DNA from 3 places in the Alkalihalobacterium alkalinitrilicum genome. Region 1 is predicted to be linked to each of the others. Evidence: predicted binding sites of a transcription regulator. Region 1 holds the regulator's gene; each other region holds the start of a gene.

Region 1 (3,285 bases):
TAACGGAGGCGCCCAAAGGTTCCCTCAGAATGGTTGGAAATCATTCGTAGAGTGCAAAGGCATAAGGGAGCTTGACTGCGAGACCTACAAGTCGAGCAGGGACGAAAGTCGGGCTTAGTGATCCGGTGGTTCCGCATGGAAGGGCCATCGCTCAACGGATAAAAGCTACCCTGGGGATAACAGGCTTATCTCCCCCAAGAGTCCACATCGACGGGGAGGTTTGGCACCTCGATGTCGGCTCATCGCATCCTGGGGCTGAAGTAGGTCCCAAGGGTTGGGCTGTTCGCCCATTAAAGCGGTACGCGAGCTGGGTTCAGAACGTCGTGAGACAGTTCGGTCCCTATCCGTCGTGGGCGTAGGAAATTTGAGAGGAGCTGTCCTTAGTACGAGAGGACCGGGATGGACACACCGCTGGTGTACCAGTTGTTCCGCCAGGAGCATAGCTGGGTAGCTACGTGTGGACGGGATAAGCGCTGAAAGCATCTAAGCGTGAAGCCCCCCTCAAGATGAGATTTCCCATTACGTTAAGTAAGTAAGACCCCTTAGAGATGATGAGGTTGATAGGTCTCGGGTGGAAGCGTGGTGACACGTGGAGCTGAGAGATACTAATCGGTCGAGGGCTTATCCAAAACATAAAGCGTTGATATTCTTCTAGTACATTATCCAGTTTTGAGAGAATGACTCTCAATCATAAGCATCGAAGAACTTCGAAGCTTATCACAACTTAAAAAAGGATTTTCAGAAGCAAGAAGTTCGAGGAAGTGAAATTCTGAGGAGTGGAGCGTATCGGAAAGGTAACCGACTAAGTTCGTCACGTCCTGTGACAACGTCGGCACTAGTACATCCTGTACGTCGGAACACCGCAAGAATTGAAACTGACGAAGAAATTCGCAGCTTATCAAAAATCCTAATAGGAAATTGTTAGAAGCGAGTAGTTCGAGGCAGCAAGTTCACGAGTAGCGGAATGTACGTTTGAAGGGTACATGAGCAACGCAGGGAGCGCAGCCAACGAAGAAATGCGAAGCTTATCACAATTTTATAAGTCTAGTGGCGATAGCGAAGAGGTCACACCCGTTCCCATGCCGAACACGGAAGTTAAGCTCTTCAGCGCCGATGGTAGTTGGGGGCTTCCCCCTGTGAGAGTAGGACGTCGCTAGACACCAGGCACAATCCCATGTGGGTTGTGCCTTTTTTTTGTGAAAAAACATGAATAAGCTACAGGAGATGAAGAGCTTTTAGCTCAAAGAGACGCCGAGTTACGAAGGAAAGTAGAAAACAACGAAGTGTACAGTAATTAAATGATATTCAATCAGTTTAGGCAGTCAAAAAATTGTGACAGAAAAGATGGAATTGAGAAAAAAATTTTACCGAGTTGTGACAAAAAGTAAAACTTATTGATAAGACCAAACGAAATTCAACAAAATATCAACTTCCATAGAGGGAGAACCAACAAAGGGCGATGTATTTTTGTCTACTTTAAAAGAGGATTTTTAAGGGTTCGCCTCGAAAGTATTCTTACATACATAAATCGAATGAAATGAAAAAAATGGGCAATAATATTAGGTGTATGTGTTTGCAACTCTCAGTTATTTTTTTTATAATAAAGATAGTCAAAGATAGTCAAAGTCAAGGAGGGGGGCATGATGAGGAATACCTCAGATATTATTGAGCAGTATTTAAAAAATATTCTAACGAATAGTGATGGAGAGCTAATAGAAATTAAACGAAGTGAGTTAGCCAAACGCTTTCAATGTGTTCCATCACAAATCAATTATGTGATCAGTACACGCTTTACAATTGAAAAAGGCTATATTGTTGAAAGTAAACGCGGTGGAGGCGGGTACATTCGAATAATAAAAGTCAAAGCGCATAACCAAGCAGATCTCTTCGAACAAATGATGCAACTTATAGGTGATAGGGTGAGTCAAGTCCATGCCGAAGCCTTAATCTCGAGACTATACGAAGAAGGGGCAGTATCTAAACGGGAAGCGAATTTAATGTATAGTGTAGTTGATCATTCATTATTTAATACAACGAACCCCGTACTGCGTGATTATATTCGAGCAAATGTTCTTAAATCAATGCTCCAAACTTTAAAATATCGAGATTAACTAGTTTTTTCTTTCACAACACGTCCATACTTAATGTTTTAAAGGGAGAGGTGGTCAAATGATTTGTCAGGAATGCAATCAACGTCCTGCCACTTTACACTTCACTAAAATAATTAACGGTGAAAAAACAGAATTTCATATATGTGAACATTGTGCGAAAGAAAAAGGTGAGTATTTTCCTGGGTCAAATAGCTTTTCTATTCACCAACTATTATCAGGTTTATTAAACTTTGAACAACCGATTTCAAAAGGGCATACATCAGGAGCCTCATCAAAACAGTCTCTGACCTGTGACAAATGTAAAATGTCCTATGAACAGTTTGTCCGTACAGGCCGATTTGGTTGTGCAACATGTTATGAGACATTTAGTGATAAATTAGATCCCATTTTAAAGAAAGTCCATAGTGGTAATCATACTCATTCAGGAAAAATCCCGAAAAGAATTGGTGGTACGATTGAAGTTCGGAGGAAAATTAACTCCTTGAAAGAGGCTTTACAACGCCACATTACTAAAGAAGAATTTGAAGAAGCAGCTATTGTAAGAGACCAAATTCGTACTTTGGAAAAATCTGTGTTCAACCAAGGGGAGGAGTAATAAATGTCACTTGAACGTTTTATTAGTGAAGCTATTAGTCCTTGGATGAAAAAAGATGGTCCAGATTCGGATATTGTGTTAAGTAGTCGAATAAGATTAGCTAGAAACCTAAAAGATTTTACGTTCCCAATTTTAGCTACTATGGAGGAAGCAAATTTAATTGTTAACCACATTAGTACAAATTTATTAAAAAGCCCTTATAACTTTATAGGACCACTAGAACTTCTTCCAATGGATGATTTAAAAGCAAATGTTAAGAAAGTATTAGTTGAGAAGCATTTAATTAGTCCTCATTTATCAGAAGAATCAAAACATGGTGCAGTTCTTTTGAGTGAGGATGAATCCGTTAGCATTATGATTAACGAAGAAGATCATTTACGAATCCAATGTTTATTTTCTGGATTTCAACTAAATGAGGGGCTTGTTTTGGCCAGTGGATTAGATGATTGGATTGAAGAAAAACTGACCTACGCCTTTGATGAAAAGAGGGGTTACTTAACTAGTTGTCCAACAAATGTTGGCACAGGTTTAAGAGCTTCAGTAATGATGCACTTACCTGCATTAGTCATGACACAGCAA
Region 2 (3,285 bases), 650 kb from region 1:
AAAAACATTAGAACGAAAAAAGGGGTTTATTACGTATATCAAAGAAAGTGAAAAAATTACAGAATTCCTAAATATTATTGGAGCCCATCAAGCTTTGTTGTATTTTGAGGACGTTCGCATTATGAAGGATATGCGAAATTCGGTTAACCGACTCGTCAATTGTGAAACAGCAAACTTGAATAAAACAGTGGGTGCGGCACTAAGGCAAGTAGAAAATATTCGCTTAGTGGATCGTGAAATTGGTTTAGTTAATCTACCAGGGAAGTTAAGGGAAATTGCTGAGCTACGGGTCAAGCATCAGGATGTGACTTTAAAAGAGCTAGGAGAAATGGTGTCCACCGGAAAGGTAAGTAAATCGGGAGTCAATCATCGTCTTCGTAAAATAGATGAGTTAGCGGATCGAATTCGCTCAGGTAAACAGATAACAGGATTCTAATTAGAGTCTAAGGTTTAGCGATTTCTTAATCTTGATTGAACAAGAACTGAAAAATCAAAAAGATAATGAATAATTAGACATAAAAGGAGGTAGTTCAGTTGATTGAAAAACAAGTTGAAGTTAAGTTGAAAACAGGTCTTCAAGCTAGACCAGCAGCTCTATTTGTCCAAGAGGCAAACCGTTTTTCCTCAAATATTTTTATCGAAAAAGGTACAAAAAAAGTTAATGCTAAAAGTATTATGGGAATCATGAGTTTGGCGATCGGTAAAGGCGTTGCGATTAATGTTATTGTTGACGGAAAAGACGAAGAAGAAGCAATTGCAGCACTCGAAGCATTTGTACAAAATGAAGACTGACTAAAAAATCTGAGCGACGACACTAGGTCCAGCTCAGTTTTTTTTTGTGTAGACCATTTCGTATTATAGACCAAAATATTTCCAGTAAGAGGAAATATTTTGGTCTAAAGCAGAAATTAGAGCTTATAACTGCCAGTAAAAGGTAAAAATCTAATCTAAAAGCAAAATTAGCGTTAAACATTTCCAGTAAGAGGAAGCAATTCGATCTAAAACGAAAATTAGAGCTCGTAACTACCAGTAAAAGGAAGAAATTTTATCTAAAAGGAAAGATATCGCAAAAAAAATTCCAATAAGAGGAAATATCTCGGTCTAAAGCAGAAATTAGAGCTTATAACTGCCAGTAAAAGGTAAAAATCTAATCTAAAAGCAAAATTAGCGTTAAACATTTCCAGTAAGAGGAAGCAGCGCTTCAATCTAAAACGAAAATTAGAGCTCGACACTACCAGTAAAAGGAAGAAATTTCATCTAAAAGGAAAGATAGCGCAAAAAAATTCCAATAATAGGAAAAATTTCATCATAAAAAGCTTTAGATTAAAATCACCATTAGAAGGATATTGATCATCGCACCCGCATCCGAACCGCCTATACACATACTTCAATATCCTCTTCCAATCATGTACCTTTCCAACGAAAACGAACCCCCTAGCCGCAAAAAGAGGAAAGGGGGTTCGTTCATTTGCTTAGGATGATGTATCGAAGCTTGCTATACATCATTCGTTAAGTTGTGAATTTATTATTTTGCGTTTGATGCTGAGATGACAGTATCAATTAAGCCGTATTCTTTAGCTTTTTCAGCTGTCATAAAGTTATCACGATCCGTGTCTTTTGCGATAACCTCTAATGGTTGACCTGTGCGTTCTGCCAAAATTTTATTTAAGTGTTCACGCATTTCGATGATACGCTTTGCGTGGATTTGAATGTCAGATGCTTGCCCTTGAGTTCCACCAAGTGGTTGATGGATCATGACTTCACTATTTGGAAGTGCAAAACGCTTTCCTTTTTGACCAGCAGCTAGTAAGAACGCACCCATGGAAGCTGCCATACCGATACAAATGGTCGACACTTGAGGTTTAATGTAGTTCATTGTGTCGTAAATCGCCATACCTGATGTAATAGAACCACCTGGACTGTTAATGTATAGTGAAATATCTTTTTCAGGATCTTCAGCTTGTAGGAAAAGTAGTTGTGCTACGATTGAGTTAGCAACATTATCATCTATTGCGCTTCCTAGCATAATAATACGGTCTTTTAATAAACGAGAATAAATGTCGTAAGCACGCTCACCACGGTTTGTTTGTTCGATAACTGTAGGAATTAAATTCATAATCATATCCTCCTTAGTATTCATTAATTAAAGTAGTCTTTTTCCCTTATTTTTAGTTTGTTTTACTTATGTATATCATACTTCAATGGTCAATAAAGGTCAAATAATAACTACTCAGTTATACTATACTATTTCTCCTTTTTTACTTTCATCCCTCTTTAATCATTGCCGAAAATTAAAAAAAACAAACTTTATTTGGCGTATTGGTTAACATTTTCTCTTTACAGAAACGAAAACAGTTCATAAACTATAATAAGAGACTATAAAATAGATGTAGATACGAGTCGTTTTTTAAAATGTTTACTATAACAGGAAAGCGCTTACAGTTTAGGGATGAACTTTATGTGCAAATAAGGGGAGAGTAGTTATGAGAATGGATGTTGGTCTTTTTCAACAACAGACAACTGGATTATATATGACCAAAGAACTTCGGCAAGCGATCTCACTCCTGCAGTATTCAATGATTGAGTTGACACAGTATATACAAGAGCAGGCTTTAGAAAATCCACTCATTGAGTTAGAGGATAACTTTCAAGGTGAGGTCACTAGAAAAGAAAAGCAAAGAGAAGATATAGATGATCGACAATGGGAAAGTGGATACAAGGAACAAGAAGTATCCCCTCTCGATTTTGTCAGCAGTGATCGTTACAATTTACATGATCACCTTCTATACCAAGCTAAATTTCTAGATCTAAATGAGTCTAGTTATGAAGCGCTTCGTTATTTCATTCTTCATGTTAATGATGACGGATATTTAAGTGAACCTGTGGAGAAAATGACTGAGGAATTAAAGGTATCAGAAGAAGAAGGCGAATTATTGTTGATGTTGTTGCAAAACATGGAACCGACTGGTGTTGGTGCAAGAGACCTACAAGAATGTCTCTTATTGCAACTAATGAAAAGAAAAGATCGCAACCAGCTAGCGGAAATTATTGTAGAACATCACATGAAATTGTTAGCTGAAAAACGTTGGAAAGAATTGTCGAAGGAATTGTCAGTAACACTTCAAGAAATTCAACAAGTTTATGATTTAATCCAAACCCTTCAACCACGACCAGGTGTGAATTATACGGATGATTTACCGAAATATATTCAACCTGATGTGAATGTTGAGGAAATCGAGGGTGAATTAGTCGTGCTCGTCAATGACGACTTGCTTCCGAAAATTC
Region 3 (3,285 bases), 1.8 Mb from region 1:
CCATCTTCCATGATTTGTAAAAAGACATTCATAACATCTGGATGTGCTTTTTCAATTTCATCTAGTAGGACAATAGAATAAGGATTTCTACGCACTTGTTCCGTTAATTGTCCTGCTTCATCATGGCCGACATATCCTGGAGGAGAACCAATTAACTTTGAAACGGAATGTTTCTCCATATATTCACTCATGTCTAAACGGATCATCGAATCTTTACTTCCGAATAACTCTAGTGCGAGTGTTTTCGTAAGTTCTGTTTTACCTGTCCCCGTTGGGCCAACAAATAAAAATGAAGCGGTTGGACGATGTTTTGGCTTTAGTCCGACACGAGCTCTCATGACGGCATTGGCTACTTGTTCAATCGCTTTGTCTTGGCCAATGACTTTTTCTGCCAATCTTTTCGGTAAGTCTTTCATTTTCGATTGCTCGTCTTTTTGCAGTTTTTTCACAGGAATTCCTGTACTTGTTTCAATGATGTCTTGAATGTTTTCTACCGTTACTTCGATGATAGCTTCATTAAGTTGCTCATTTGCTAGCTTCGCTTTAATTTCTAATTCCTCTTTGCGAAGGTTGGCTGCTTTTTCATATTCCTCTTGTTGTGTTGCTCTTTGTTTTTCTCGCTCAATTTCTTTTAAGCGTTGTTCTAAGTTTTCTTTTCCAGTTTCAATTTGTGATAGATTTAACTTTGATCCTGCTTCGTCTAGTAAATCAATCGCTTTGTCTGGTAAAAATCGATCTTGAATATAACGCTTTGAAAGAGTGACGCAAGCTTTCAAGACTTCATCTGAATACTTTACATTGTGGTAGACCTCATATGCTGGTCGAATTCCTTTTAAAATTTCAAAAGCTTCATTTTCTGTCGGTTCTTTTACAACGACAGGTTGGAAGCGACGCTCTAACGCTTGATCTTTTTCGATCACACGGTATTCTTTGAGCGTTGTTGCCCCGATAATTTGCAAATCTCCTCGAGCAAGAGCAGGTTTTAAAATGTTCCCCACATCCATCGACCCTTCTGCAGAACTTCCTGCTCCAACCATCATGTGCAATTCATCAATAAACAAAATGACGTCTTCTCGTTGTTGTAATACGGAAATTAGTTCTTTCATTTTTTCTTCAAACTGCCCACGGTAACTTGTACCCGCAACAAGTGAATTAATATCTAAAGTGTAAACTTCTTTATTTTTCAGTTTAACAGGAACTTGTCCTTCCACTATGTTTAGTGCTAGACCTTCTATAATTGCTGTTTTGCCAACACCTGCTTCACCGATTAAAACTGGATTATTTTTATTACGGCGATTTAAAATTTCAATAGTTCGCTCGATTTCTTTTTCACGGCCAATTACAACATCAATACGACCATCTCTTGCTTCTTGTGTTAAGTTGCGACCATGTTGATCAAGAAAACCATTTCCTGTCGCTTGATTAGGAGGCATTTGTTTCACGTTTTGCTTGTGATCTCCATTTGACACGTGCTGTGAAGAACTGAACAGATCATCAAAGTAATGATTGAAGTTAAAGTGGCCTGACCCCAAAGACTGGTAGGCATCACTGTAACAACTAGAACATAAATGAATTTGCTTATGGTGCTCATTTAACATAACATCCATCTTAACATTTGCTTGTTTTGCATTACATTTTTGACATAGCATAACTCAACCTACCCCCTCTTTGACTTTGACTATTTTTGACCATTCATTTATATAAAAATCCCATACGTAATGGGATTTCTATATATGATAAAGTAATAATATTATACCTAACTTTTTATTACTTTGCAATAAAGAACCCCCATGACTATCCGTTGACAATAACACCGCCGTTCAGATGGAGGATTTGACCTGACATATAGGAGGAGTCCTCACTCGCTAAATAAATATAGGCAGGCGCAAGTTCCACTGGTTGACCCGCCCGTTGCATTGGTGTAGTGCTTCCAAATTCGGACACTTCTTTTGGGGTAAAAGTTGAAGGAATAAGCGGTGTCCATATCGGACCTGGTGCTACACCGTTTACTCGGATTCCCTTTTTAATTAAGGAAAGAGAGAGAGAGCGTGTAAAAGTAACAATTGCCCCCTTAGTTGCCGAATAATCAATCAACTTTTCATGCCCTTTATATGCTGTTACTGATGTGGTATTAATGATACTGCTTCCTGATTTCAAATGAGGAAGTGCTGCTCTTGTTAAGTAAAAGAACGAAAAGATATTTGTGCGAAACGTCTTTTCTAACTGCTCACTTGTAATACTTTCAAAATCAGTTTGAGGATGCTGTTCAGCTGCATTATTGACTAAAATGTCGACTTTATTAAATTCGTTTATCACTTGTTGAATAACTTTCTGACAGAAAGCTTCATCACCTAAATCACCAGCAATGTTTAAACAACGACGCCCTTCTTCTTCAACTTGTTTTTTCGTTTCCTCAGCATCCGAATGTTCATTCAAATATACGTTGACTACATCTGCCCCTTCTTTCGCATAACCAATCGCTACAGCACGTCCAATCCCACTATCAGCTCCTGTGATGATAGCAATTTTATTTGTTAATTTCCCAGATCCTTTATAGCTAAAATTTTCATCGGTTGGATGAGGATTCATTTCCGACTCTATACCTGGCTGTTGATTTTGATGTTGTTCAGGAAAAGTTTTATGTGGTAGATTTGATGAAGACATGTGAAACACACCCTTTATTTAAAGTTAACTGTAAAATTTACTTTAATAGGATGTCGGGATTTCTGTTCCATTATTCAACCAAACCAACGATTCACCTTATCCCAAAACCATTTTGTTTTAAAAAATAGTGATTTCACTCGATAAAAAAAAGAGCTCGTTCAGGCTAATTGACCTTCACGATACTCTTTTACACAAACTATTTAGCTTTACCTCACTACTTCTGATAAGGAATATTTAATAAATTTGGAACTGTTGTAAACTCAAAGCCAAGTGCCTGAAGTTCAGGTATGATTTGATGGAGTGATTCAACTGTTGGCGTTCGATCACCATCCCATTCCGCACCATCATGTAACAGAACGATAGCCCCTGGGTGAAGATTACTTAACACACTAAAAGCAATGTCTTCTGGTGGGGGTTCACGCCAATCTAGTGTATCAATGGACCAACCGATCACGTTATAATTCAACTCTGCTAATTTTTCAACAGACTGCCCATCTAAAAATCCATAAGGAGCACGGAATAAGCTCGTTCGGTACCCAATAATATTATTAAGTAGTTCTTCGGTTTGAGTAACTTCTCGTTCAAGCGTAGCTAGGTCCCCTTCCACAAGATTCGGATGCC

Evidence for each region. Region 1 encodes CtsR, which represses protease genes until heat stress. Its sites were predicted from a motif close to ATGGTCAATAAAGGTCAAACA; they were not measured.
Region 2: a site for CtsR is predicted at 2,202-2,222, ahead of clpP (ATP-dependent Clp endopeptidase proteolytic subunit ClpP). Genes of this name have one in related genera too.
Region 3: a site for CtsR is predicted at 1,672-1,692, ahead of BK574_RS08580 (ATP-dependent Clp protease ATP-binding subunit). Genes of this name have one in related genera too.

What each region holds. Positions count from the first base shown of each region.
Region 1 covers NZ_KV917368.1:3,633,425-3,636,709, reverse strand. The annotation lists rRNA gene BK574_RS17675 (23S ribosomal RNA) at 1-629, shown strand, start outside; rRNA gene rrf (5S ribosomal RNA) at 1,044-1,159, shown strand; gene BK574_RS17665 (CtsR family transcriptional regulator) at 1,644-2,111, shown strand; gene BK574_RS17660 (protein-arginine kinase activator protein McsA) at 2,170-2,706, shown strand; gene BK574_RS17655 (protein-arginine kinase McsB) at 2,710-3,285, shown strand, end outside.
Region 2 covers NZ_KV917368.1:4,287,061-4,290,345, forward strand. The annotation lists gene whiA (DNA-binding protein WhiA) at 1-436, shown strand, start outside; gene BK574_RS20760 (HPr family phosphocarrier protein) at 535-792, shown strand; gene clpP (ATP-dependent Clp endopeptidase proteolytic subunit ClpP) at 1,526-2,122, opposite strand; gene rpoN (RNA polymerase factor sigma-54) at 2,484-3,285, shown strand, end outside.
Region 3 covers NZ_KV917368.1:1,849,068-1,852,352, forward strand. The annotation lists gene BK574_RS08580 (ATP-dependent Clp protease ATP-binding subunit) at 1-1,649, opposite strand, end outside; gene BK574_RS08585 (SDR family oxidoreductase) at 1,795-2,664, opposite strand; gene BK574_RS08590 (polysaccharide deacetylase family protein) at 2,879-3,285, opposite strand, start outside.